DNA from 2 places in the Micromonospora sp. SL1-18 genome. Region 2 is predicted to be linked to the other one. Evidence: riboswitches for the same ligand, from Rfam matches in the RefSeq annotation. Region 2 holds a riboswitch; the other holds the start of a gene.

Region 1 (11,851 bases), on a different contig from region 2:
GCCGGGACGTCCCCGTGTCCGTCTTCGACGTCCGGCGTCGCGCATCGTCGCGTCTCCGGGCCAGATGGGAAGTAAGGCAACCGTGAAGGTCAAGCCGAGCGTCAAGAGGATCTGCAACAAGTGCCAGGTGATCCGCCGGCACGGCCGGGTCATCGTCATCTGCAGCGACCCGCGCCACAAGCAGCGCCAGGGCTGAGCCGTTCCCGCCGACCGTGACGAGCGGCGGCGGAACAGGCCCGGGTCGCAGATCCCGACAAACACATCATCAGCTCGTCCCAGCCGCGAGCGGTACGCAGTGCGTACCTCCTCGTGGTGGACCCCCGGTCGGAGGCCGGGGCCCGCTCGGGCAGCGACCGATCCCGGTCGCCGGCGCTGATCGCGCCGGAAGGACAGGGCCGGTCGGTAGCGGGGTGGGACGGGTCCACACCTCCGCCACATATCACGAGGAGTACGCCCGCACATGGCACGTCTAGTCGGCGTGGACCTCCCCCGCGAGAAGCGGATGGAGATCGCGCTCACCTACATCTTCGGGGTCGGCCGTACCCGCGCCCTGGAGACGCTCGCCGCCACCGGCATCTCGCCGGACAAGCGCGCTCGGGACCTCACGGATGAGGAGCTGGTCCAGCTCCGTAATCACATCGAGGGCAACTACAAGGTTGAAGGTGACCTGCGCCGCGAGGTCGCCGCTGACATCCGCCGCAAGGTCGAGATCGGCTGCTACGAGGGCATTCGGCACCGCCGGGGCCTGCCCGTGCGTGGCCAGCGGACCAAGACCAACGCGCGGACCCGGAAGGGCCCGAAGCGGACCGTCGCCGGCAAGAAGAAGCCCGGCAAGAAGTAACTAGGAGCGCACAGACTTATGCCACCGAAGGCTCGTGCCGGAGCCGCTGTCAAGAAGGTCCGGCGCAAGGAACGCAAGAACGTCGCCCACGGGCAGGCGCACATCAAGAGCACCTTCAACAACACCATCGTGTCCATCACGGACCCGACCGGTGCCGTCATCTCCTGGGCCTCCTCCGGCCAGGTCGGCTTCAAGGGCTCGCGCAAGTCGACCCCGTTCGCCGCGCAGCTGGCCGCCGAGGCCGCCGCGCGTCGGGCGATGGATCACGGCATGCGCAAGGTTGACGTGTTCGTCAAGGGCCCCGGCTCCGGCCGGGAGACCGCCATCCGTTCGCTGCAGGCCGTCGGGCTGGAGGTCGGGCAGATCTCCGACGTCACCCCGCAGCCGCACAACGGTTGCCGTCCGCCGAAGCGTCGCCGGGTCTGAGAGGTTAGAGAGAGATGGCTCGTTACACCGGTGCTGACTGCCGCCGTTGCCGGCGGGAGAAGATGAAGCTGTTCCTCAAGGGCAGCAAGTGCGATGGTCCGAAGTGCCCGTTCGAGTCCCGGCCGTTCCCGCCCGGGCAGCACGGCCGCGGCCGCACCAAGGAGACGGAGTACCTGCTCCAGCTCCGTGAGAAGCAGAAGGCTCGCCGGGTCTACGGCGTGCTGGAGAAGCAGTTCCGCGGTTACTACGAGGAGGCCGTGGGCAAGCAGGCCAAGACCGGTGAGGTCCTCCTGCAGATCCTCGAGTCGCGGCTGGACAACGTGGTCTACCGGGCCGGCTACGCCAAGTCCCGGGACATGGCCCGTCAGCTGGTCAAGCACGGTCACTTCACGGTGAACGGCAAGAAGGTCGACATCCCGTCGTTCCGGGTCAAGGAGCACGACATCATCGAGGTGCGTGCCAAGAGCAAGGAGCTCACCCCGTTCCTGGTGGCGCAGGGTGAGGCCGGCTCGCGGACCGTTCCGGCGTGGCTGGAGGCCATCCCGAGCCAGATGAAGATCCTCGTGCACTCGCTCCCGGCCCGCCAGGTGATCGACACCCAGGTCCAGGAGCAGCTGATCGTCGAGCTCTACTCGAAGTAAGGGCTCGTTGCGGTGGCCCGCCCTCCGGGCGGGCCACCGGAACAGTTTGTGTCGTGGGCGTCATATGGCGGGCGCCCCGGAAGAGAAGAGAAAAGATGCTCATCAGCCAGCGACCGACCCTCTCCGAGGAGTCGATCAACGAGACGCGGTCCCGGTTCACCATCGAGCCGCTGGAGCCGGGCTTCGGCTACACCCTGGGCAACTCGCTGCGGCGTACGCTGCTGTCGTCCATCCCGGGTGCGGCCGTCACCTCGATCAAGATCGACGGCGTGCTGCACGAGTTCACCACCATCCCCGGCGTCAAGGAGGACGTGGTCGAGCTCGTCATGAACATCAAGGAGCTTTGCGTCAGCTCCGAGCACGACGAGCCGGTCAGCATGTACCTGCGCAAGCAGGGCCCGGGCGACGTGACCGCCGGCGACATCCAGCCCCCGGCCGGTGTCTCGGTGCACAACCCGGACCTGAAGCTCGCCACCCTGAACGGCAAGGGCCGGCTCGACATGGAGCTGACCGTCGAGCGGGGTCGCGGCTATGTCACGGCGGCGCAGAACAAGCAGGCGGGCGCCGAGATCGGCCGGATCCCGGTCGACTCGATCTACTCGCCGGTGCTCAAGGTGACGTACCGCGTCGAGGCGACCCGCGTCGAGCAGCGGACCGACTTCGACCGGCTGATCATCGACGTCGAGACCAAGCCGTCGATGGGCCCGCGTACCGCGCTGGCCTCGGCCGGCTCGACGCTGGTCGAGCTGTTCGGGCTGGCCCGGGAGCTGGACGAGACCGCCGAGGGCATCGACATCGGGCCGTCCCCGCAGGACGCCCAGCTGGCGGCGGACCTGGCTCTGCCGATCGAGGAGCTGGACCTCACCGTCCGCTCCTACAACTGCCTCAAGCGCGAGGGCATCAACTCCGTTGGTGAGCTGATCGGGCGTACCGAGGCGGACCTCCTCGACATCCGGAACTTCGGTCAGAAGTCGATCGACGAGGTCAAGATGAAGCTCGCCGGGATGGGCCTGGGGCTGAAGGACTCGGCTCCGAACTTCGACCCGGCGCACGTCGTGGACGCCTTCGGCGAGGCCGACTACGACACCGACGACTACCGCGAGACCGAGCAGCTCTAAGTCCGGCTGCCGCCACATCTGAGGAGCACCAACAATGCCCACGCCCACCAAGGGCCCCCGCCTCGGCGGCAGCCCCGCGCACGAGCGGCTGATGCTGGCCAACCTGGCCACCTCGCTGTTCCAGCACGGCAAGATCCAGACCACCGAGACGAAGGCCCGGCGGCTGCGTCCGCTGGCCGAGCAGCTGATCACCAAGGCCAAGCGGGGCGACCTCGCCTCGCGTCGGCGGGTGCTGGCCGTCGTCAAGGACAAGGACGTGGTCTACAGCCTGTTCGACCAGATCGCGCCCCGGTACGCCAACCGCAACGGTGGCTACACCCGGATCGTGAAGACCGGCCCGCGCAAGGGTGACGCCGCTCCGATGGCGATCATCGAGCTGGTGGAGGAGCTTCAGGTCGCCGAGCCGAAGGCGAACAAGAAGACCGCCGCCCGCAAGGCCGCGCAGCAGGACAAGGTCGAGGCCCTGGCCCCGGCCGAGGAGACCCCGGCCCCGGCCGACCAGGACTCCGAGCCGCCGGTGCACGCCTCCGGTGACACCGTGCAGGCGCGCGAGGACGACGACGAGGCCAACGAGAACAAGGCCTGAGCAGAGTCACCATCGTCGGGCCCGGCACCCCTGTCTGGGGTGCCGGGCCCGACGGCGTCAACGGGAGGTACGAGGTGGACGAGCGGACCCGGCTGCGGCTGGACGTCTCGTACGACGGCACCGACTTCTCCGGCTGGGCCGCTCAGCCCACCCGGCGTACCGTCGCCGGGGTGCTCGTCGAGGCGCTGGACCTGGTCCTCGGCGCGGGCACCGCGACCGGGCTGACCGTGGCCGGCCGGACCGACGCCGGAGTGCACGCCACCGGTCAGGTCTGCCACGTCGACCTGCCGGCCGAGGTCTGGCGGCAGCACGAGGGCAGGCTGCTGCGCCGGCTGGCCCGGCTGCTCCCGACCGACGTGCGGGTACGCGCGATGGCCGAGGTGCCCGCCGACTTCGACGCCCGCTTCTCGGCCACCTTCCGCCGCTACGAGTACCGGGTAACCGACGCCCCCTGGGGCGCCGAGCCGCTGCGCCGGAAGGACACGCTGGCCTGGCCGAGGCCGCTCGACCTGGCAGCGCTGAACGCCGCGGCGGCCGGCCTGGTGGGGGAGCACGACTTCGCCGCGTACTGCCGGCGTAAGGAGAACGCCACCACGCTGCGCGAGGTGACCCGGCTGGACTGGCGGCGGGATCCGGACGGGATCCTGGTCGCCACGGTGCAGGCCGACGCGTTCTGCCAGAACATGGTGCGCAGCCTGGTCGGCGCGATGCTGGTCGCCGGGGACGGTCGCCGGCCCGTCGGCTGGCCGGCCGGCCTGCTGACCCGCCGGGAACGGTCCAGCGAGGTCACCGTGGCCCCGGCGCACGGGCTGGCCCTGGTTGAGGTCGGCTACCCGGCGGACCCCGCCGAGTACGCCCGCCGCGCCGCCCTCACCCGCCGGCTCCGCGTACCGGTCGCCGAGGGCTGACCGCGCACCACCGGCACGAGCGCCGACAGCGGCCAGCCTGACCGCGAGGGCCGCCGTCGGGGTTGCGCTCGCGGTGCGGTCAGTTCCCGGACGATCTCCGGCCGCTGGTGCTGGACTGGTTGGTGGTGCCGTCCGTCGGGCTCGCGGTGGGCTGGTTGGTCACCCCGCCGTTCGCCCGCCGCTCCAGCACGCTGCGGTTCAGGTAGGCCTCGATCATGTCGTAGAGGATGTCGCGGCTCTTGGCATCGGTGGAGCTGATCCGTTCCCCGTCGGCCCGGGTGACCAGGCAGTAGGCGAGGTAGTGGCCGCGTACCTGCCAGCCGACCCGGGCGGCCGCCGTGGCCACGGTCTCGGTGTCGTCGCCGGCCGCCATGCCCTGGAAGCGGCCCTGCCGCTCATCGAGTATCTGCCGGAGCTGATCCCGGGCCCGCTGGGCGCTGGCCGCGTCCGTCAGGTTGAACAGCCCGGCGGTGAGCAGGTGATCGCCGTCGGGGGAGCGGAGCGTGGCCCGGACCACCTGGTTGCAGCCGAGCCGGGCCAGCAGGTCGCTGACCTCGCCGGTCGCCGCTACCCCGCAGTTGGCGCTGGCCTGCGTTTTGAGCACCCGGTAGGCGGGCCGGCCGTCGCTGACTGCCAGCCCCTTGCCGGGGAAGACCTCCTTGGCGGTGAGCGCCAGCTGGTCGGTGTCCCGGGAGTCGAGGTCCCTCGCGCCGGCCGTGGCCGACTGCTCGACCACGGGCTGGTCGCTCGGCTGGGCGGCCGGCGGCGTCTTGGTCTGGTTCTGCAGCAGGGTGGCTACGGCCAACCCGCAGAGGGCGAGCAGCACCAGCACGGCGGCACCGCCGATCAGCACCTGCCAGGCCCGACCGCCGCCGCGCCGGCCATCGACGGGGTGGGACCCGGACGGAGCCACTGGCTCGGCCGGCGGGAGGACCGGGTTCGGGGGCGCCGACACCGGGAGTGGTGCGGCAGCGACCGGGGGCGGTGCGGCAGCGACTGGGGGCGGCGCATCGGGCATCGGAGGCGGTGCCGGAAGGTTGGTTCGGGGCGCGGCCGGGGCGGCCGGCGGTCGGAGCGGCGCCGGGGTGACGGCGGCGGCCGGCCGGGTGCGCCGGACCGGCGGTGGCAGCGACGGGGTGGGGAAACGGGACGGTGAGGGGCCCGCAGACGGAGGCTCCGGTGCACCGGGCGCGGAGGGGTCCGACCCGGGCCTCGGGTAATCCAGGAAGGCGTCCTCATCAGACTCGTACCGATACACCATGTGGGTTACAGTAGGACCGATTGTCCCTTTAGAGGGTAATTTCGGGAAATTCCGGCGGAGTGGCGTGCCGGAGCCACCCGTCGGCACCGTCGCCGGCCTCATCGCGGGGCGGTGCGACAATGCCCGACGTGACCGGCGACCACTACTTCACCGCTGAACCCGCGACCGCCGCCCAGCCGCGCGAGGTCGAGTTCTCCGTCGCCGGGCGGGACTACACCCTCGCCTCGGCCGCCGGCGTCTTCTCCGCCGACCGCCTCGATGCCGGCACCGCCGTGCTGCTGCGCAAGGCCGAGCTGCCCGCCGCCGACGCCACCGGCCCGCTGCTCGACGTCGGCTGCGGCTTCGGGCCGATCACCTGCGTACTGGCCACCTGCGCGTCGTCCGCCGCCGTGTGGGCGGTCGACGTCAATGAGCGGGCCCGCGACCTCACCGCCGCGAACGCCGCCCGGCTGGGCGTCGCCGACCGGGTCCGGGTGGTCGCGCCGGACGACGTACCGGAGGATGTCCGCTTCGCGCAGATCTGGTCTAATCCGCCGATCCGGATCGGCAAGGCGGAGCTGCACGAACTGCTGCTGCGCTGGCTGCCCCGGCTCGCCCCGGACGGGATGGCCTGGCTGGTCGTCGCCCGGCACCTCGGCGGGGACTCGCTGCACCACTGGCTGGTCGAGCAGGGCTGGCAGGTCGAGCGGCACGCCAGCCAGAAGGGCTACCGGGTGCTCCGGGTCACCCGATAATCGGGTGTCGCCCGCCCCGGCCTCTCCGGCAGGATGCCCGCGTGGGTTACGTGGACGTGGCAGGGGTCGGGCACATCCTCCCGGACGGCCGGGAACTCTTCGCCGAGGTGTCGTTCCGGGTCGGTGAGGGCGCCAAGGTGGCGCTGGTCGGACCGAACGGCGCCGGCAAGACCACGCTGCTCCGGATGGTCGCCGGCGACCTGCCGGTCAAGACCGGGGCGATCGCCCGCTCCGGCGGCCTCGGCGTGATGCGGCAGTTCATCGGCATGATCGGGGACGACTCGACGCTCGCCGACCTGGCGCTCTCGCTCGCCCCGCCGGCGCTGCGCGACGCCGGCCACCGCCTCGCCGAGACCGAGGCGGCCATGAAGGCGGCCGAGGTCCGCGGCAAGTACAGCACCGCCGCCGGCAAGGCCCAGCTCGCGTACGCGGACGCCCTGGCCGCCTGGGGCGAGGTCGGCGGGTACGACGCGGAGGTGCTCTTCGACACCGTCGCCACCATCGTCCTCGACCTGCCGTGGGACGCCGCCCGGGACCGTCCGGTGCGTACCCTCTCCGGCGGCCAGCAGAAGCGCTTCGCCCTCGAACTGCTGCTCCGGGGCACCGACGAGGTGCTCCTCCTCGACGAGCCGGACAACTTCCTCGACGTGCCGGGCAAGCGGTGGCTGGAGGCGCGGCTGCGCGAGTCCGGCAAGTCGGTGCTTTACGTCTCGCACGACCGGGAGCTGCTGGCCCAGACCGCCGACCGGGTGGTCACCGTCGAGGGCGCCAGCGCCTGGGTGCACCCGGGTGGCTTCGCCAGCTGGCACGAGGCGCGGGTGGCCCGGCACGCCCGCCTCGACGAGCTGCGCCGCCGCTGGGACGAGGAACATCAGAAGCTGCGCGAGCTGATGCTGATGTACAAGCAGAAGGCCGCGTACAACTCCGACATGGCCTCGCGTTATCAGTCGGCGCAGACCCGGTTGCGCAAGTTCGAGGAGGCCGGGCCGCCGCCCGTACCCCCGAAGGACCAGGACATCCGGATGCGGCTGACCGGCGGGCGGACCGGCAAGCGCGCGGTGATCGCCGAGCAGCTTGAGCTCGACGGCCTGACCTGCCCGTTCGACCTGGAACTCTGGTACGGCGACCGGGTCGCCGTTCTCGGCGCCAACGGGACCGGCAAGTCGCACTTCCTCCGCCTGGTGGCCCGCGGCGGCACCGACCCGGACCCGGCCAACACCCCGGTCGACGGCGCGGCGGCGCTCGCACCCGTCGCCCACGACGGGGTGGTACGCCTCGGTGCCCGGGTCCGGCCCGGCCATTTCTCGCAGACCCACGACCGGCCGGAGCTGATGGAGAAGACGCTGGTCGACATCCTCTGGCGGGGCGACGAGCACCGCGCCGGGCTGGACCGGCACGCGGCGATGGCGGCGCTGTCCCGGTACGAGCTGGCCGGGCAGGGCGACCAGCGGTTCGGCACGCTCTCCGGCGGGCAGCAGGCGCGTTTCCTGGTGCTGCTGCTGGAGCTCTCCGGCGCGACCCTGCTGCTGCTCGACGAGCCCACCGACAACCTCGACCTGGCCTCCGCCGAGGCGCTCGAAGCGGGGCTGGCCGCGTTCGAGGGGACGGTGATCGCGGTGACCCACGACCGGTGGTTCACCCGCTCCTTCGACCGGTTCGTGCTGTTCCGCGGCGACGGCGAGGTGGTCGAGACCCCCGAGCCGGTCTGGGACGTCGGCTGATCGGGTGCCGTGCCGGCGCGTCGGGGCCGGCGGCCAGCAAGGGTCAGCCGACGCTGTGGAGGTGATGTCGTGAACGACTCACCGCGTCGGTCCGCCGACGTTCCCGGCCCGTCCGGTGGCGGTCCTGCCTGCCGCATAGGGTGAATCTCGTGACTGAGATGACCTACCGCCGGCTGGGCGACTCCGGGCTCGTGGTGTCCGTGGTCGGCGTCGGCTGCAACAACTTCGGCCGCAAGCTCGACCTCGACGGCACTCGGGCGGTGGTCGAGGCCGCGCTCGACGCCGGGATCAACTTCTTCGACACCGCCGACATCTACGGTGAGCCGCAGGGCAGCTCCGAGGAACTGCTCGGGCAGGCGCTCAAGGGCCACCGGGACGACGTGGTGGTCGCCACCAAGTTCGGCATGGACATGCACGGCCTGAACGGGCCGGACCACGGCGCCCGGGGCGCCCGCCGCTACATCGCCCGGGCGGTCGAGGCGTCGCTGCGCCGGCTCGGCACCGACCACATCGACCTGTACCAGATGCACGACCCCGACCCGGGCACCCCGATCGACGAGACCCTCGCCGCCCTGGACGACCTGGTCCGCGCCGGCAAGGTCCGCTACCTCGGCAATTCGAACTTCGCCGGCTGGCAGATCGCCGACGCCGACTGGACCGCCTCCTCCCAGGGCCGGACCCGCTTCATCTCCGCCCAGAACCACTACAGCCTGCTGCAGCGGAGCGTGGAGGCCGAGGTCATTCCCGCCTGCGAGCGGTTCGGCCTCGGCATGCTGCCGTTCTTCCCGCTGGCCAACGGCCTGCTCACCGGCAAGTACCACCGGGGCGAGGCGCCGCCCGCGGGCAGCCGGCTCGCCGGCGGCGGCCGGTACGCCGAGCGGCTGGCCGCGGCGAACTGGGACACCATCGAGGCGATCGAGGCGTACGCGGCCGAGCGCGGGCTCTCCATGCTCCAGGTGGCCATCGGCGGACTCGCCGCCCGCCCGGCGGTGACCTCGGTGATCGCTGGCGCCACCACGCCCGAGCAGGTACGCGCCAACGCCGAGGCGGGCGCCTGGCAGCCCACCGACGAGGACCTCGACGCCCTCGACGCCCTCCTCTGACCGGGCTTTCCGCTGCCCCGGTGCCGTTCCCACGGGTGCCGGGGCAGCCTGCTGTACGGCGCCGCATCGCGTGCGGGGCGCTGATCGGCTGTCCACGCCCTCCACTCAGCAGGGGTGGGAAAAGTATCACCCGCCCTTGGCGGATGCGCGGCGGACGTCGTACGGTAGGCCGCAAGTGACCCACGGGAGCCCGGTGCACCGGGCTGAGAGGGGGGCTACAGCCCCCGACCGTCGAACCTGATCCGGGTAATGCCGGCGCAGGGAGGAGTGTTGCCGTGCCGTCCCTGGGACGACTGCATCTCATTACCGACACCCGGCCGGGGCGGGAACCGCTCGCCGTGCTGCGCGCCGCACTGCCGGTTGCCCGCGCCGAACTGGTCGTCCAGGTCCGGATGGAGGATGACGCCACCGACCGGGAGGCGTACGAGCTGGCCCGCCGGATGGTCGCGCTGTGCCGGCCGTACGAGGCGACCTGCCTGGTCAACGACCGGCTGCACGTGGCGCTCGCGGTGGACGCGGCCGGCGGCCACGTCGGCGCGGACGACCTGCCCGTGGCAGCCGCCCGCCAGGTGCTCGGCTCCACCGCCGTGCTCGGCGTTACCGCGCGGGACCCGGGCACCGCCGTCGCGGCGGTCGCCGGCGGCGCCAGCTATCTGGGCGTGGGCCCCTGCCACGCCACCGCCACCAAGGCGGGGCTGCCCGATCCGATCGGCCCGCACGGGGTACGCGCGGTCGCCGAGGCGGTGGATGTGCCGCTGATCGCGATCGGCGGGGTGACCGCCGCGAGGGTGCCGGCGCTGCGAGCCGCCGGGGCGTACGGGGTGGCGGTGGTCGGTGCGCTGTCGCAGGCCGCCGACCCGGCGCGGGTCACCGCCGAGCTGATCGAGGCGCTGACGTGTTAATAGGGGGCCCCTCCTCTACCGGAGGCGTTAACAGGGGGCCCTTCCTTCCGGACGTCGCGGTGGTGGGGGCGGGACCGGTCGGGTTGGCGATCGCGTGGCGGTGCGCGCAGCGCGGGCTGCGGGTGGTCGTCCACGATCCGACGCCGGGCTCCGGGGCGTCGCACGTGGCGGCCGGAATGCTGTCGCCGGTGGCCGAGGCGTACTTCGGCGAGCACGAGCTGACCGGGCTGCTCGCCGAGTCCGCCGCCCGTTGGCCGGCCTTCGCGGCCGAGCTGGCCGAGGCTGCCGGCACCGACGTCGGGTACCGCACCGACGGCACGCTGGTGGTCGGGTTGACCGCCGACGATCTGGCCGAGGCGCGCCGGCTCTGGGCGTACCAGCAGGGGTTGGGGCTGCCGATCACGCCGCTGCGCCCTTCGGCGTTGCGGGACCGCGAACCGGCGCTGGCCCCCCGGGTGCGCGGCGGCGCGGTCGCCCCCGGCGACCACCAGGTCGACCCGCGCCGGCTGGTGGCCGCGCTGAGGGTGGCGGCCGAGCGGGCCGGCGTCGCGCTGCGCCCCGCGCCGGTCGCCCGGCTCTCCGACGTGGACGCCCGGGTCACCGTGGTCGCCGCCGGGTGCGGGGCGGCGGCGCTCACCGGGCTGCCGGTCCGGCCGGTGAAGGGGCAGGTGCTCCGGCTCCGCGCGCCCGGTCGCGGCGCGCCGGGCTTCCGGCACGTGATCCGTGGGTACGCCGACGGCGAGTCGATCTACCTGGTGCCGCGGTACAGCGGCGAGGTGGTGGTCGGGGCGACCGTCGAGGAGCGCGCCGACACCGAGGTGACCGCCGGCGCGGTGCTCCGGCTGCTGCGCGCCGCCGTCGACCTGGTCCCCGAGCTGGCCGAGTACGACCTGGTCGAGGCGTCCGCCGGGCTGCGCCCCGGTACGCCGGACAACGCACCGATCATCGGACCGCTGCCCGGCCGGCCGGGCGTGCTTGCCGCCACCGGGCACCACCGGCACGGCATCGTCCTCACCCCGGTCACCGCCGACCTGGTCACCGAGCTGATCGTCACCGGCGAGCCGGACCCGCTGCTCGCCCCGTTCACCCCGGCCCGGTTCGTACCCGAGGAGGAGCGCAAATGGAACTGATCGTCAACGGTGCCGGGCGGACCCTGCCCGGCGGAGCGACCGTGGCCGACGTGGTCCGGGCGGCCACCGACCAGCGGCGCGGCCTGGCGGTCGCGGTCAACGGCGAGGTCGTGCCGCGCGGCGGATGGTCGGCGACCACCCTCCGCGACGGCGACCGGGTCGAGGTGCTCAGCGCCGCGCAGGGCGGGTGAGCGGGATGCCGTTCGAACTCGGCGGGCTCACCTTCGGCTCGCGGCTCGTCCTCGGCACCGGCGGCGCCGCCAACCTGCACGTGCTGGAACAGGCGATCCGCGCCTCCGGCACCGAACTGGTCACCGTGGCGCTGCGCCGGGTGGACACCGCGCCGGACGCCGCCGGCGGCCTGCTCGGCCTGCTCGACCGGTGCGGCGTACGGGTGCTGCCGAACACGGCCGGCTGCTACACCGCGTCGGAGGCGGTGAAGGTGGCACACCTGGCCCGGGAGGCGTTCGACACCGACTG
Region 2 (11,851 bases):
GCGGAAGCGACCCGGACCGGGCCGACGTGGTGGTCGCCTTCTACCCGCTCCAGTTCCTCGCCGAGCGGGTCGGCGGGGACGCGATCCGGACCACCAACCTGGCCCGGCCGGGCGCCGAGCCGCACGACCTGGAGCTGCAACCGCGCCAGGTCGGCCAGATCGTCGACGCCAAACTGATCGTCTACCTCGCCGGCTTCCAGCCGGCCGTGGACGAGGCGGTGACGCAGAACGGTGGCGACCGGGCGTTCGATGTCGCCGCCGTGCAGCCGCTGCTGGATGCCGCAGCCGGCGGGCACCAGCACGAACACGGAGGCGAGGCCGGGCACGACAGCGAGGGCGAGAGCGGCGGCAAGGATCCGCACGTCTGGCTCGACCCGATCCGGCTGGCCACCATCGGCGACCGGCTCGCCGAGCGGCTCGGCAAGATCGACCCGGACCGGGCCGCCGAGTTCACCGACCGGGCGGCGGCACTGCGCGCCGAGCTGACGAAGCTGGACGCCGACTACGCGCAGGGCCTGCGGACCTGCCAGCGCCGGGAGATCGTGACCAGCCACACCGCGTTCGGCTACCTGACCGCCCGCTACCAGCTCGAACAGGTCGGCATCACCGGCCTCAGCCCCGACGGGGAACCCTCCCCGCAGCGCCTCACCGAGGTGGCACAGGAGGCCCGCAGCCATCAGGCCACCACCATCTTCTTCGAGACACTGGTCAGCCCGAAGGTCGCCGAGACGGTGGCCCGTGCGGTCGGCGCGAAGACAGCCGTACTCGACCCGATCGAGGGCGCGCCGGCCGACGGCGACTACCTGTCGGCGATGCGTACCAACCTCCAAACCCTACGTACCGCCTTGGACTGCTCATGAGCGAGCATCAGCGAACGAATCATCAGCACAGTGCCGGTAAGCCTCATGGCGACGACATGACCGCACCCGCGATCCAGGTCGTGCACGCGGCCGTCGGCTACGACGGCCGGCCGGTGCTGCGGGACGTCTCGCTGACCGTCACCGCCGGCGAGGTGGTCGCCGTGCTCGGTGCCAACGGCTCCGGCAAGTCGACCCTGATCCGCGCCGTGCTCGGCCTGGTGCCGCTCGGCGCCGGGTCGGTCGCCCTCTTCGGCACCACCCAGCGCCGCTTCCGGCAGTGGCACCGCATCGGGTACGTCCCGCAGCGGCTGGGCGCCGGCGGCGGCGTACCGGCCACCGTGCGGGAGGTGGTGGCATCCGGGCGGCTGGCCCGCCGGGGGGTGCTGCGACCGGCGGGACGGGCCGACCGGGAGGCGGTCGCCGCCGCGCTGCGGGCGGTCGGGCTCGCCGACCGGGCCGATGATCCGGTCGCCACCCTCTCCGGCGGCCAGCAGCAGCGCACCCTGATCGCCCGGGCCCTGGCCGGCCAGCCGGAACTGCTGGTGCTCGACGAGCCGACCGCCGGGGTGGACGCGGCCAGCCAGGAGGCATTCGCGGCGGCGCTGCGCGGCTTCGTCGACGGCGGCGGGACGGTGCTGCTGGTCGCGCACGAGCTGGGGCCGCTGCGCCCGCTGATCAGCCGGGCGGTCGTGGTCCATGAGGGCGGGATCGCCCACGACGGCGCGGTGCCGGAACCGGCCGGCCACCACGCGGACCCCGACCACGAGCACGTGCACCCGCACTGCGACGAGGAGCCCGCCGGGCTGTGGAGCATGTGACATGGACCTCTTCCAGTACGACTTCATGCTGCGCGCCCTGGTCGGCGCGCTGGTCATCGGGCTGGCCGCCCCGGCGCTCGGCATCTACCTGGTACAGCGCCGGCTGGCGCTGATCGGCGACGGTATCGGCCACGTGGCGCTCACCGGCGTCGGCGCCGGGCTGCTGCTCAACCGCTCCCCGGTGCTGGTGGCGGTGATCGCGGCGACGCTGGGCGCGATCGCCATCGAACTCGTCCGCTCGCGCGGGCGTACCTCCGGGGATCTGGCCCTGGCGCTGCTCTTCTACGGCGGCATCGCCGGCGGCGTCCTGCTGGTCGGGCTCTCCGGCGCCGGCAGCGCGAAGCTCAACTCGTACCTGTTCGGTTCGCTGATCACCACCTCCCCGGCGGACCTGGTCACCATCCTGGTGCTCGGCGTGGTGGTCCTGGTGGCCATGCTGGCGCTGCGCCCGGCGCTCTTCGCGGTCTGCCACGACGAGGAGTACGCCAGAGTCTCCGGGCTGCCGGTCCGGGCGCTCAACCTGCTCATCGCGGTGGGCACCGCGTGGACGGTGACCATCGCCATGCGGGCGGTCGGGGTGCTGCTGATCAGCGCCCTGATGGTCGTACCGGTGGCCACCGCTCAGCAGGTGACCCGAGGCTTCCGCAGCACCGTGACGGCGGCGATGGCGCTGGGGCTCTTCGCGGCCGGGGCGGGAATCTGGGTGGCCGCCACCGCCGACACCGCGCCGGGCGCGTCGGTGGTGCTGGTGGCCATCGGCTCGTTCCTGGTGGTCGCGCTCGGCGCGGCGGGCTGGCGGGCGCTGCGCCGCCGGTTCCGCCCGGTCGCCGCGCCGGTCGCCGAGCCGCGCGAGCCCGAGGTGGTGCTGCGGTGAGCCCGTACCTGCCGGCACTGCTGGCATTGGTTACCGTTACGGGGTGACCGCCGCACACGGGTACGACGCCTTCGAGGGCGCGGGGGATCTGCTGCGTGCGCTGTCGGCGCCCATCCGGCTGGCGATCGTGAGCGAGCTGGCCCAGGGCGAGCGCTGCGTGCACGAGCTGGTGGAGAAGCTCGGCGCCCCGCAGCCGCTGGTCTCCCAGCACCTGCGGGTGCTGCGCGGCGCGGGCGTGGTCCGCGGCTCCCGGCGCGGCCGGGAGATCGCGTACGCGCTGGTGGACGAGCACGTCGCGCACATCGTGGCGGACGCCGTCAGCCACGCCAGGGAGGGGTCGGCATGAGCGAGCGCAACGAGCGAATCGTCAACCCAGTCCCAGCTCCTGCCGACGCCGACCGCAGGGAGGTATCGGCATGAGCGAGGGAACGTTGCGCAACACGCGGCAGCGGACGGCGGTGAGCGCACTGCTGGCCGAGGCGGAGGGCTTCCACAGCGCGCAGGAACTGCACGCGATGCTGCGCCAGCGGGGCGAGCGGGTCGGGCTGACCACCGTCTACCGGACGTTGCAGGGGCTCGCCGACGCCGGCGAGGTCGACGTGATGCGCCCGCCCGGCGGCGAGCACCTCTACCGGCGGTGCAGCGAGGGACACCACCACCACGTGGTCTGCCGGCGCTGCGGCCGCACGGTGGAGGTGGCCGGGCCGGCGGTGGAGAAATGGGCGGAGCGGGTCGCCGCCGAACACGGGTACGCCGAGGTCAGCCACACCCTGGAGATCTTCGGCACCTGCCCGACCTGCGCCGGCTGAGATTTCCGCCCCTGCGACAACTCCAGCTCGGCTAGCGGCCGTAATTCGGCCTCCGCGCCGCCAGGCGGCACTCCGGACCGAATGAAGGCCGGTCTGTCGCCGCGCCGCGACCTGGAGCCGTCGGTGCCGACGTGGCCGGGCCATGGGACGCTGTGCGACGTGAAGATCTACGCTGATCGTTTTCCGACCGCCCTCCGTCAGCTCCTCACCGATCTGCTCGTGGTCGTCTGGGTGTACGTGGCGATCCGCTTCGCGCTCTGGTTGCACGACATGATCGAGAAACTCGCCGTACCCGGACAGAAGCTGGAGGGGGCCGGCGGCGGCCTCGCCGACAACCTGGCCGATGCCGGCGGCAAGGTCGGCCGGGTGCCGCTGGTGGGCGACGAGCTGACCGCCCCCTTCGCCCGGGCCGCGGAGGCCGCCCGCACGGTCGCCCAGGCCGGCCACGACCAGCAGGAACTCGTCGGCCAACTGGCCCTCGGGCTGGGCATCGCGGTGCTGGTCCTCCCGCTCGGGCTCGTGCTCTTCGGCTGGCTTCCGCTGCGGCTGCGCTGGATGCGCCGGGCCGGCGCGGCGCAGGCCCTGGCCAACGCCCCGGCCGGGCGCGACCTGCTGGCCCTGCGCGCGCTCGCCGGGCAACCGCTCGGGCGGCTGGCCCGGATCGCGCCCGACGTGGCCGAGGCGTGGCGCCGCGGCGACGACACGACCGTCGACGCGCTCGCCGCACTGGAGCTGCGCAGACTCGGCCTGAAGGCCGGCCGGTAGGGTGGGCCGGTGCTGTACTTCCTGATCGTCGTCGCCGTGCTGCTGCTGGTGTACGCGGGCGTCCTGGTGAGCTACGTGCGCAAGGGGCGCAAGATCCCGCCGGCCGCGTACCTGGTGTTGGCCGCGCTGAACGGCATCATCCTGGCCGCGGTACTGGCCTGGGCGGTCGCCGCCCACTGAGTGTTGACCGGGGCCCCCTGCTCCAGCGCAGGCGCTAACAGGGGGCCCTCCTCTCACCGCGGCGGGATGCGGCGGCGGACGTCCTGGGCGGTGGACGGGCCGGGCTGCCAGCGGGCCACCCAGGGACGGTCGGCCGGCGGGGTCACCACGCCCTCCTCCAGCGCGGCGTACCGGCCGGCGAGGATCCGCTTCGCGGCCGCCACGTCCAGCGAATCGGTGTTGGACCAGAGCGCGGTGAAGAGCTCGTCGACTCGCAGCCGGGCCTGCCGGCAGAACAGGTCGGCCAGCTCGACGTTCTCCGGGTGCTCCGCCCGCTCGGCGACGGCCCGTACGCAGACCGCGGACATCGCGAACAGCTCCGCGCCGATGTCCACCACCCGGCCGAGGAACGCCTGCTTGCGCTCCATCTTCCCCTGCCAGCGGGACATCGCGTAGAAGGTGGACCGGGCCAGCTTGCGGGACGCCCTTTCGACGTGCCGCAGGTGACCGGCGAGCGGACCGAACTCCGCGTACGCCCCGGGAGCCTGCCCCTTGCCCACGGCGAGGGTGGGCAGCCACTTCGCGTAGAAGACCCCGGCCCGGGCACCCGCCTTCGCCTTGCGGCCCAGCCCGGCGTCGGGGTCGATGATGTCGCCGGCCACCGACAGGTGCGCGTCGACCGCCTCCCTGGCGATCAGCAGGTGCATGATCTCGGTGGAGCCCTCGAAGATCCGGTTGATCCGCAGGTCGCGCAGGATCTGCTCGACCGCGGCCGGCCGCTCACCCCGGGCCGCGAGGGACTCGGCCGTCTCGTAGCCGCGTCCGCCCCGGATCTGGATCAGCTCGTCGGCGATCTTCCAGGCCATCTCGCTGGCGTAGAGCTTCACCAGCGCCGCCTCGATCCGGATGTCGTTGCGATCGTCGTCGGCGAGCAGGCAGGACAGGTCGAGCATGCTCTCCATGCCGTACGTGGTGGCGGCGATGAACGCCAGCTTCTTGGCGACCGCCTCGTGCTCGCCGACCGGCCGGCCCCACTGGACCCGGTCGGCGGCCCACTCCCGGGCCACGTTCAGCGACCACTTGCCGGCGCCGACGCACATGGCCGGCAGCGAGAGCCGGCCGGTGTTCAGCGTGGTCAAGGCGATCTTGAGCCCCTTGCCCTCGCCGCCGATCACGTTCTCCTTCGGCACGAAGACGTCATGGAACCGGGTGAGGCTGTTCTCCAGGCCGCGCAGGCCGACGAAGGCGTTGCGCCGCTCGACGGTGATGCCCTCGCTGTCGCCCTCCACCACGAAGGCGGTGATGCCGCCGCGCCGCCCCTCGGCGGCCGGCACCCGGGCCATCACCACCAGCAGGGTGGCGACCGTGCCGTTGGTGGCCCACAGCTTCACCCCGTTGAGCCGGTAGCCCGTGCCGTCGTCGGTGGGCTCGGCGGTGGTGGCCAACCGGGCCGGGTCGGAGCCGACGTCCGGCTCGGTGAGCAGGAACGCGGACACCACACCGGCGGCCAGCCGGGGCAGGAAATGCTGCTTCTGCTCGGGCGTGCCGAACATCTTCAGCGGCTGCGGCACGCCGATCGACTGGTGCGCGGAGAGCAACGCGCTGATGGCCGGGTTGACCGAGCCGGCCCGCATCAGCGCCCGGCAGTAGTGCAGGTTGCTCAGCCCGAGGCCGCCGTACCTCCGGTCGATCTTCATGCCGAAGGCGCCCAGCCGGGCCAGCCCGTGGAACACCTCGTCCGGGATGTGCGCGTCGCGCTCGATGGCGGCGCCGTCCACCTCGGAGTCCAGGTACGCCCCGAACGCGCCGAGGAACTCCTCGGCCCGGGCGACGTCGTCGGGGTCGGCGCTCGGCCACGGGTTGATCAGGTCGAGCCGGAACCGGCCGAGGAAGAGCTCCTTGCCGAAGCTGGGCCGATCCCAGGCCGTCTCGCGGGCCGCCTCGGCGACCTGGCGGGCCTCCTTCTCGGAGACCTGGCCGGCCTCGGTGGGCAGCGGCCCCGCCCCGCCCGCCGCGCCGATCGCGGCAGCACCGGCCGGCTGCTCGGCATCGCCAATCGCGGCAACGCCGGCCGACTGCTCCGTGCCGTCGATCGGGGCTACCTGCCCGGTGGGACCGGATGCGCCCGCGGGGTCGGGCCGGCTGTTCTGTGTCGTGGTCACGGCTGCCTCCTGGAGACCTCGGTCCGGCTGCGTCGACGTGCTCGACAAAAACGACGTTACCCGCGGGTGTTACCCAGGGGTAGCCTCCGCCGCGCGTCCGATTTGGCGCGGTCAGTCGCCCGGCAGCACCTGCGATCCGTCGTCCTCGTCGTCGATGTCGCCGTCGCCCCAGTTGCGTCTGGCGGCGAGCGGCAGGATCAACCAGAAGGCCAGGAACCACGCCCCGGCTATCGCGGACAGCACCAGGGCCATCGGCCGGCCCAGCACGAAGTCGGTGATCAGCAGGACCGCGCTGACCATCGCGATCAGCATGAAGGCCAGGCCGCCGATGGCCACCCGGTGCGCGAACCAGACCAGCTCGGGCTTACGACCCCGGCGGAACAGCGCCCGGTGGAAGGCGACCGGCGAGATGATCATCGCGGTGGCTGCGGCGGCGGCCAGCAGCGCGACGATGTAGGTGTCCTTCTGGAAGTTGGTGGTCCGGGTGAAACCGCTGCTGAACGGCAGGGTGAGCAGGAAGGCGAAGAGGATCTGCACGCCGGTCTGCGCCACCCGCAGTTCCTGCAGCAGGTCGGCGAAGTTGCGCTGCCAGCGCTGCTTCTCGGTCTCCTTGGGCACGCGCCACCTCCGTGACGGACGGCAGGCCCCGCCCACCGGCCACACCGGCTGTGCCCGTTCGGACCGGTGCGAAACCGGTTCGGCATGCCGCCCCTCGTTCGCGACTGCGGGGCCCGCAACCCCGGCTCACTCCTCGCGCTCAGGCCCCCCGGCGGATCCGGCCGGCGTAGCGGGCCTCCAGCTCGGCGTTGTGCTCGTCGCCGCCGGTGATGTTCGCCGACAGGTAGACCGGGGGCCGCTCCCCCGCCGCCAGCAGCCGAACCACCACCTCCGCCACAATCTGCTGCGCCAGCAGCGCCGCGGTGATCGAGGAGACCGCACCGACCGCGCCGCCATCGGGCAGCGGCAGGGTGGCGTCGCCGTACGGGGCGCCGTTGTCGAGCGCCACGTCGGCGAAGTCGGCCAGCTTGCGACCCGACGGGTGGCGCGAGGTCATCCGGGCCGAGTGCGCGGCCGACGTGATCGCGATCAGGGCGTGCCCACGCTCCTTGACGATCGACGCGAACTCCACCATCGCCCCGTTCACGCCGGAGTTGGAGGCGAGCACGAAGACATCCTGCGGGCGCACCGGGGCCAGCTCGTAGAGGCGGTGCGCCACGGCGGGCTCGCGTTCCAGCTTCGGGCCGAGCACGTCGGCCGGCTCGCCGCCGTAAAGCACCAGGTCGCGCAGCGCGATCCGGTTGGTGGGCACCAACCCACCGGCCCGGCCGGCGATCTCCATCGCCAGGGCCTCCGAGTGGCCCGTGCCGAAGGCGTGGACCACCCCGTCGGCGCGCAGCGACTCGGCGATCAGGTCGGCCGCCCGGCCCACCCCCTCCCGCTGGCCGGCGGCCACCCGGCCGATCGTCTCGGTCACCACCGCCAGGTACGCCTCGGCGCTCACCGTCATATTTCCTGCTTCCTACTTGTCGCGGTCATCGGGTGACCCGGGCAAGGATCGCCTCGGCCAGCGCGGCGGGCGCCTCGTCCGGGATCCAGTGGGTGACGCCGCACAGCTCGACGAAACGGTAGTCGCCCGTGACGTGGGCCGCGCACGCCTCGGCGGCGGTCCGGCCAATCGCGATGTCCCGGTCGCTCCAGATGAACGTGGTCGGCACGTCGACCGGCCCGACGGCCTTCAGGTCGGCACCCGACATGGCCCGGTACCAGTTCAGCGCGGCGGTCAGCGCGCCCGGCTCGCGCATCGGGTCGGCGTACCGGGCCACCCGCGCGGGGTCGCCCACCCCACCGAGCATCCTTCGCAACGCCGCCGCGCGCAGCGAGAGCAGCACCTTCTCCGCCTTACCGGGCTTGCGGAACAGCGAGATGTAGGCGGAACGGGCCTTCTGCCGCAGGTCGGTGGCGAGCGCGTGCGCCATCGCCGCCGGGTGCGGCACCGACACCGCGGTCAGGGTGCGGAGCCGCTCCGGGTGCACCGCCGCCAGCCCCCACGCCACGATCGCGCCCCAGTCGTGGCCGACCACGTGCGCGTCCTTCACGCCGAGCGCGTCGAGCACGCCGGCCGCGTCCGCCACCAGCTCCGGAATCCGGTACGCCTCGACGGTCGCCGGCCGCGCGCCCGGCGAGTAGCCGCGCTGATCGAGTGCGTAGGTGCGCAGACCGGCGGCGTGCAGCGCCGGCACCACCTCGTCCCACTCGCCGCCGTGCTGCGGGAAGCCGTGCAGCAGCAGGACCGGGATGCCGTCCGCCGGGCCGCCGGGGCGTACCTCGAATGTCAAGCCTCGCGCGTCGACCCGCATGATCGACAGCCTACCGAGCCGGGCGGGCGTCGATCGCCCTGCTGGCCTGGCGGCGGACGGCGATGCTAGCGTCTGCCGGGAAACAACTTCACATCCGACAGGGGAGCGCACAGCGCTGAGAGTGCGGGCCGGTGCCCGCAGACCCTCGAACCTGATCTGGGTAATGCCAGCGCAGGGAGTTCGGTCGATCTCCAGCCGCGCCGCCGTCCGGGGCATCCGGGCGCGGCGTGCGTCTTCTCCTGGTTCGTTCCGCTGAACTGGGAGCAACTCATGACTCAAACCGACAGCAATCGCTGGCGCACCATCGACATCGTCGTCGCGGCCGTGATCGCCGTGGCCTTCGGGGTCATCTTCTGGGCCTGGGGGCTGGTCTGGCGCGCCGCCGACCCGCTCTTCGCCGCCACGCCCGCGGCGCAGGCGATCATGTACGGCGTATGGCTGGTCCCGGCCGTGCTCGGGGGTCTGGTCATCCGTAAGCCGGGTGCGGCCCTGTTCTGCGAGGCCGTCGCCGCGACGATCTCCGCGCTGCTCGGCTCCGAGTGGGGTGGGATCACCGTCGTCCAGGGGCTGATCCAGGGGCTCGGCGCCGAGCTGGCGTTCGCCGCCTTCCGTTACCGCTCGTTCCGGCTGCCGACCTCCGTGCTCGCCGGGGCGCTGACCGGCCTCAGCGCCGCCCTGTTCGACTTCTTCGTCTGGAACGCGACGTACGACCTGACCACCTACCGCATTCCCTACGCGGTCCTCACGGTCGTCAGTTCCGCAGTCGTTGCCGGCGTGGGCGCGTTCTTCCTGACTCGCGCGCTCGCCGGCAGCGGGGTCCTCGACCGCTTCCCCGCCGGCCGCGAACGCGCCGCTGTCTGACCACCCACCGCCAGCCGCGTTGATCATGAAGTTGTTGTCACCCGGCGCGGAGTGTCGCGACAACAACTTCATGATCGCCGGACGAGAGGGGGTGGAGCGGTGAGTGCGGTGGTGTTGCGGGGGTTTGGGTGGCGGCATGCGGGGCGGAAGCGGTGGGCGGTGCGCGGGGTGGACCTGCGCGTCGAGGCCGGGGAGCGGGTGCTGCTGCTGGGGGCGTCCGGAGCGGGGAAGAGCACCCTGCTCGCGGCGCTCGCCGGGCTGCTGCCCGAGGACTCCGGTGAGCAGGAAGGCACCATCGAGGTCGACGGGCTCGACCCGCGCAAGGCCCGGGAACGGGTCGGCGTCGTCTTCCAGGACCCGGAGACCCAGTTGGTGATGGCCCGCTGCGGCGACGACGTCGCGTTCGGGCTGGAGAACCGGGGCGTACCCGCCGAGGAGATCTGGCCCCGGGTGGACGAGGCGCTGCGCCGAGTCGGCTTCCCGTACCACCGGGACCGGGCCACCGCGGCGCTCTCCGGCGGCGAGCAGCAGCGACTCGCCCTGGCCGGGGCGCTCGCCCTGCGGCCCGGGCTGCTGCTGCTCGACGAGCCGACCGCCAATCTCGACCCGGTCGGCGCCGCGCTGATCCGGCAGGCCGTCCGGGACGCCCTCGACGCCGACACCACGCTGATCCTGGTCGAGCATCGGATCGCCGAGGCGTTGCCACTGGTCGACCGGGTGGTCGTAGTGGAGGCCGGTGGCGGGGTGCGAGCCGACGGGCCACCCGAGGCGGTCTTCGCCGCGCACGGCGACGCGCTCGCCGCCGAGGGGGTGTGGGTGCCGGGTCATCCGATGTCGCGCCGGCCCGCGGCCGGCCCGGCCGGGGCGCCGCTGATCACCGCCGACCGGCTCGGCCTGCCGCCCCGGCTGGCCCCCACCGACCTTCGGGTACGCGCCGGCGAGGCGCTCGCCGTCCTCGGCCCGAACGGGGCCGGCAAGTCCACCCTGGCCCTGCTCCTCGGCGGCCTGCTCCGCCCCGGCACCGGTACGGTCACCGCCACCGCCGAGCTGGCCGGGCGGGACACCGGCACTCCCCCGCACCGCTGGCGGGCCCCGGCCCTGGCCCGGCGGATCGGCTCGGTCTTCCAGGACCCGGAGCACCAGTTCGTCACCAGCACCGTCTTCGACGAGTTGGCGCTCGGTCCACGCCGGACCGGCCAGCCCGAGGCGGCGGTACGGCCCACCGTGGACGCGCTGCTGGAGCGGCTCCGGCTGGCCCGGCTGGCCGGCGCCAACCCGTACACCCTCTCGGGCGGGGAGGCACGGCGGCTGAGCGTGGCGACCGCCCTGGCCACCGCGCCGCGCCTGCTGATCTGCGACGAACCCACCTTCGGCCAGGACCGGCGGACCTGGCTGGAGCTGGTCGACCTCCTCGCCGACCTGCGCGATGCCGGGCATGGAGTGGTGGCAGTCACCCACGACCCGGACTTCGTCGCCGCGCTGGCCGACCGCACGGTGACCCTGGCGCGGCCCGTCACCGGGGAGCGGCCGTGATCGGGGTGGAACCGGTGGCCGTGCCCGGGGCGCCGCTGGCCCGGCGCAATCCCGTGGCGAAGCTGGCCGCCGCGCTGGTCTTCTCGTTCATGCTGATCGCCACCCTGGATCCGGTGGCCCCGGCGATCGCCATCGCGATCGAACTGGCGGTGCTGCCGCTGTTCGGCGTCCGCTACCGGGTGCTGTCCCGGCGGGCCTGGCCGTTGCTGGCCAGCGCCGGCGGCATCCTGGTCACCCTGGTGCTGTTCGCCGCCGACCGCTCCGGGCGGGTGCTGGTCGAGGCCGGCCCGGTCCTGGTCACCGAGGGGGTGCTGGTCACCGCGCTGGGGCTGGTGCTGCGCATGCTCGCGGTGGCGCTGCCCGGGATCGTCGTCTTCGCCACCACCGACGCCACCGACCTGGCCGACGCGCTGATCCAGAACGCCAAGGCACCGGCTCGGTTCGCCATCGGCGCGCTGGCCGCGTTCCGGCTGGTGCCGTTGCTCGAGCAGGAGTGGCGGATGATCAGCATGGCTCGACGGGCCCGGGGCGTGGACGCCGGCCGGAACCCGGTTCGCAAGCTACGGCTCTTCGTGTCGACGGCGTTCGCCCTGCTGGTCGGGGCGATCCGGCGGGGTACCCGGCTGGCGGTCGCCATGGACGCCCGCGGCTTC

Evidence for each region. Region 2 has a riboswitch for thiamine pyrophosphate ahead of ACNAW0_RS13130 (ECF transporter S component). Riboswitches for the same ligand answer to the same signal wherever they lie in the genome.
Region 1: it holds a riboswitch for thiamine pyrophosphate, as region 2 does, so the genes downstream of both, thiE (thiamine phosphate synthase) here and ACNAW0_RS13130 (ECF transporter S component) in region 2, are expected to answer to the same signal.

What each region holds. Positions count from the first base shown of each region.
Region 1 is NZ_JBLROA010000013.1:35,060-46,910, reverse strand. Features, by position in the region: gene rpmJ (50S ribosomal protein L36) at 83-196, shown strand; gene rpsM (30S ribosomal protein S13) at 461-841, shown strand; gene rpsK (30S ribosomal protein S11) at 860-1,267, shown strand; gene rpsD (30S ribosomal protein S4) at 1,282-1,908, shown strand; gene ACNAW0_RS08720 (DNA-directed RNA polymerase subunit alpha) at 2,004-3,026, shown strand; gene rplQ (50S ribosomal protein L17) at 3,061-3,612, shown strand; gene truA (tRNA pseudouridine(38-40) synthase TruA) at 3,687-4,520, shown strand; gene ACNAW0_RS08705 (hypothetical protein) at 4,600-5,475, opposite strand; gene ACNAW0_RS08700 (class I SAM-dependent methyltransferase) at 5,910-6,515, shown strand; gene ACNAW0_RS08695 (ATP-binding cassette domain-containing protein) at 6,557-8,236, shown strand; gene ACNAW0_RS08690 (aldo/keto reductase) at 8,377-9,339, shown strand; TPP riboswitch at 9,513-9,620, shown strand; gene thiE (thiamine phosphate synthase) at 9,615-10,241, shown strand; gene thiO (glycine oxidase ThiO) at 10,235-11,371, shown strand; gene thiS (sulfur carrier protein ThiS) at 11,362-11,562, shown strand; gene ACNAW0_RS08670 (thiazole synthase) at 11,559-11,851, shown strand, end outside.
Region 2 is NZ_JBLROA010000021.1:71,845-83,695, reverse strand. Features, by position in the region: gene ACNAW0_RS13185 (metal ABC transporter substrate-binding protein) at 1-860, shown strand, start outside; gene ACNAW0_RS13180 (metal ABC transporter ATP-binding protein) at 917-1,678, shown strand; gene ACNAW0_RS13175 (metal ABC transporter permease) at 1,680-2,552, shown strand; gene ACNAW0_RS13170 (ArsR/SmtB family transcription factor) at 2,596-2,898, shown strand; gene ACNAW0_RS13165 (Fur family transcriptional regulator) at 2,969-3,361, shown strand; gene ACNAW0_RS13160 (hypothetical protein) at 3,521-4,126, shown strand; gene ACNAW0_RS13155 (hypothetical protein) at 4,136-4,306, shown strand; gene ACNAW0_RS13150 (acyl-CoA dehydrogenase family protein) at 4,360-6,447, opposite strand; gene ACNAW0_RS13145 (DUF6328 family protein) at 6,559-7,065, opposite strand; gene ACNAW0_RS13140 (sugar isomerase domain-containing protein) at 7,205-7,954, opposite strand; gene ACNAW0_RS13135 (alpha/beta fold hydrolase) at 7,980-8,804, opposite strand; TPP riboswitch at 8,894-9,000, shown strand; gene ACNAW0_RS13130 (ECF transporter S component) at 9,075-9,665, shown strand; gene ACNAW0_RS13125 (ABC transporter ATP-binding protein) at 9,765-11,198, shown strand; gene ACNAW0_RS13120 (energy-coupling factor transporter transmembrane component T family protein) at 11,195-11,851, shown strand, end outside.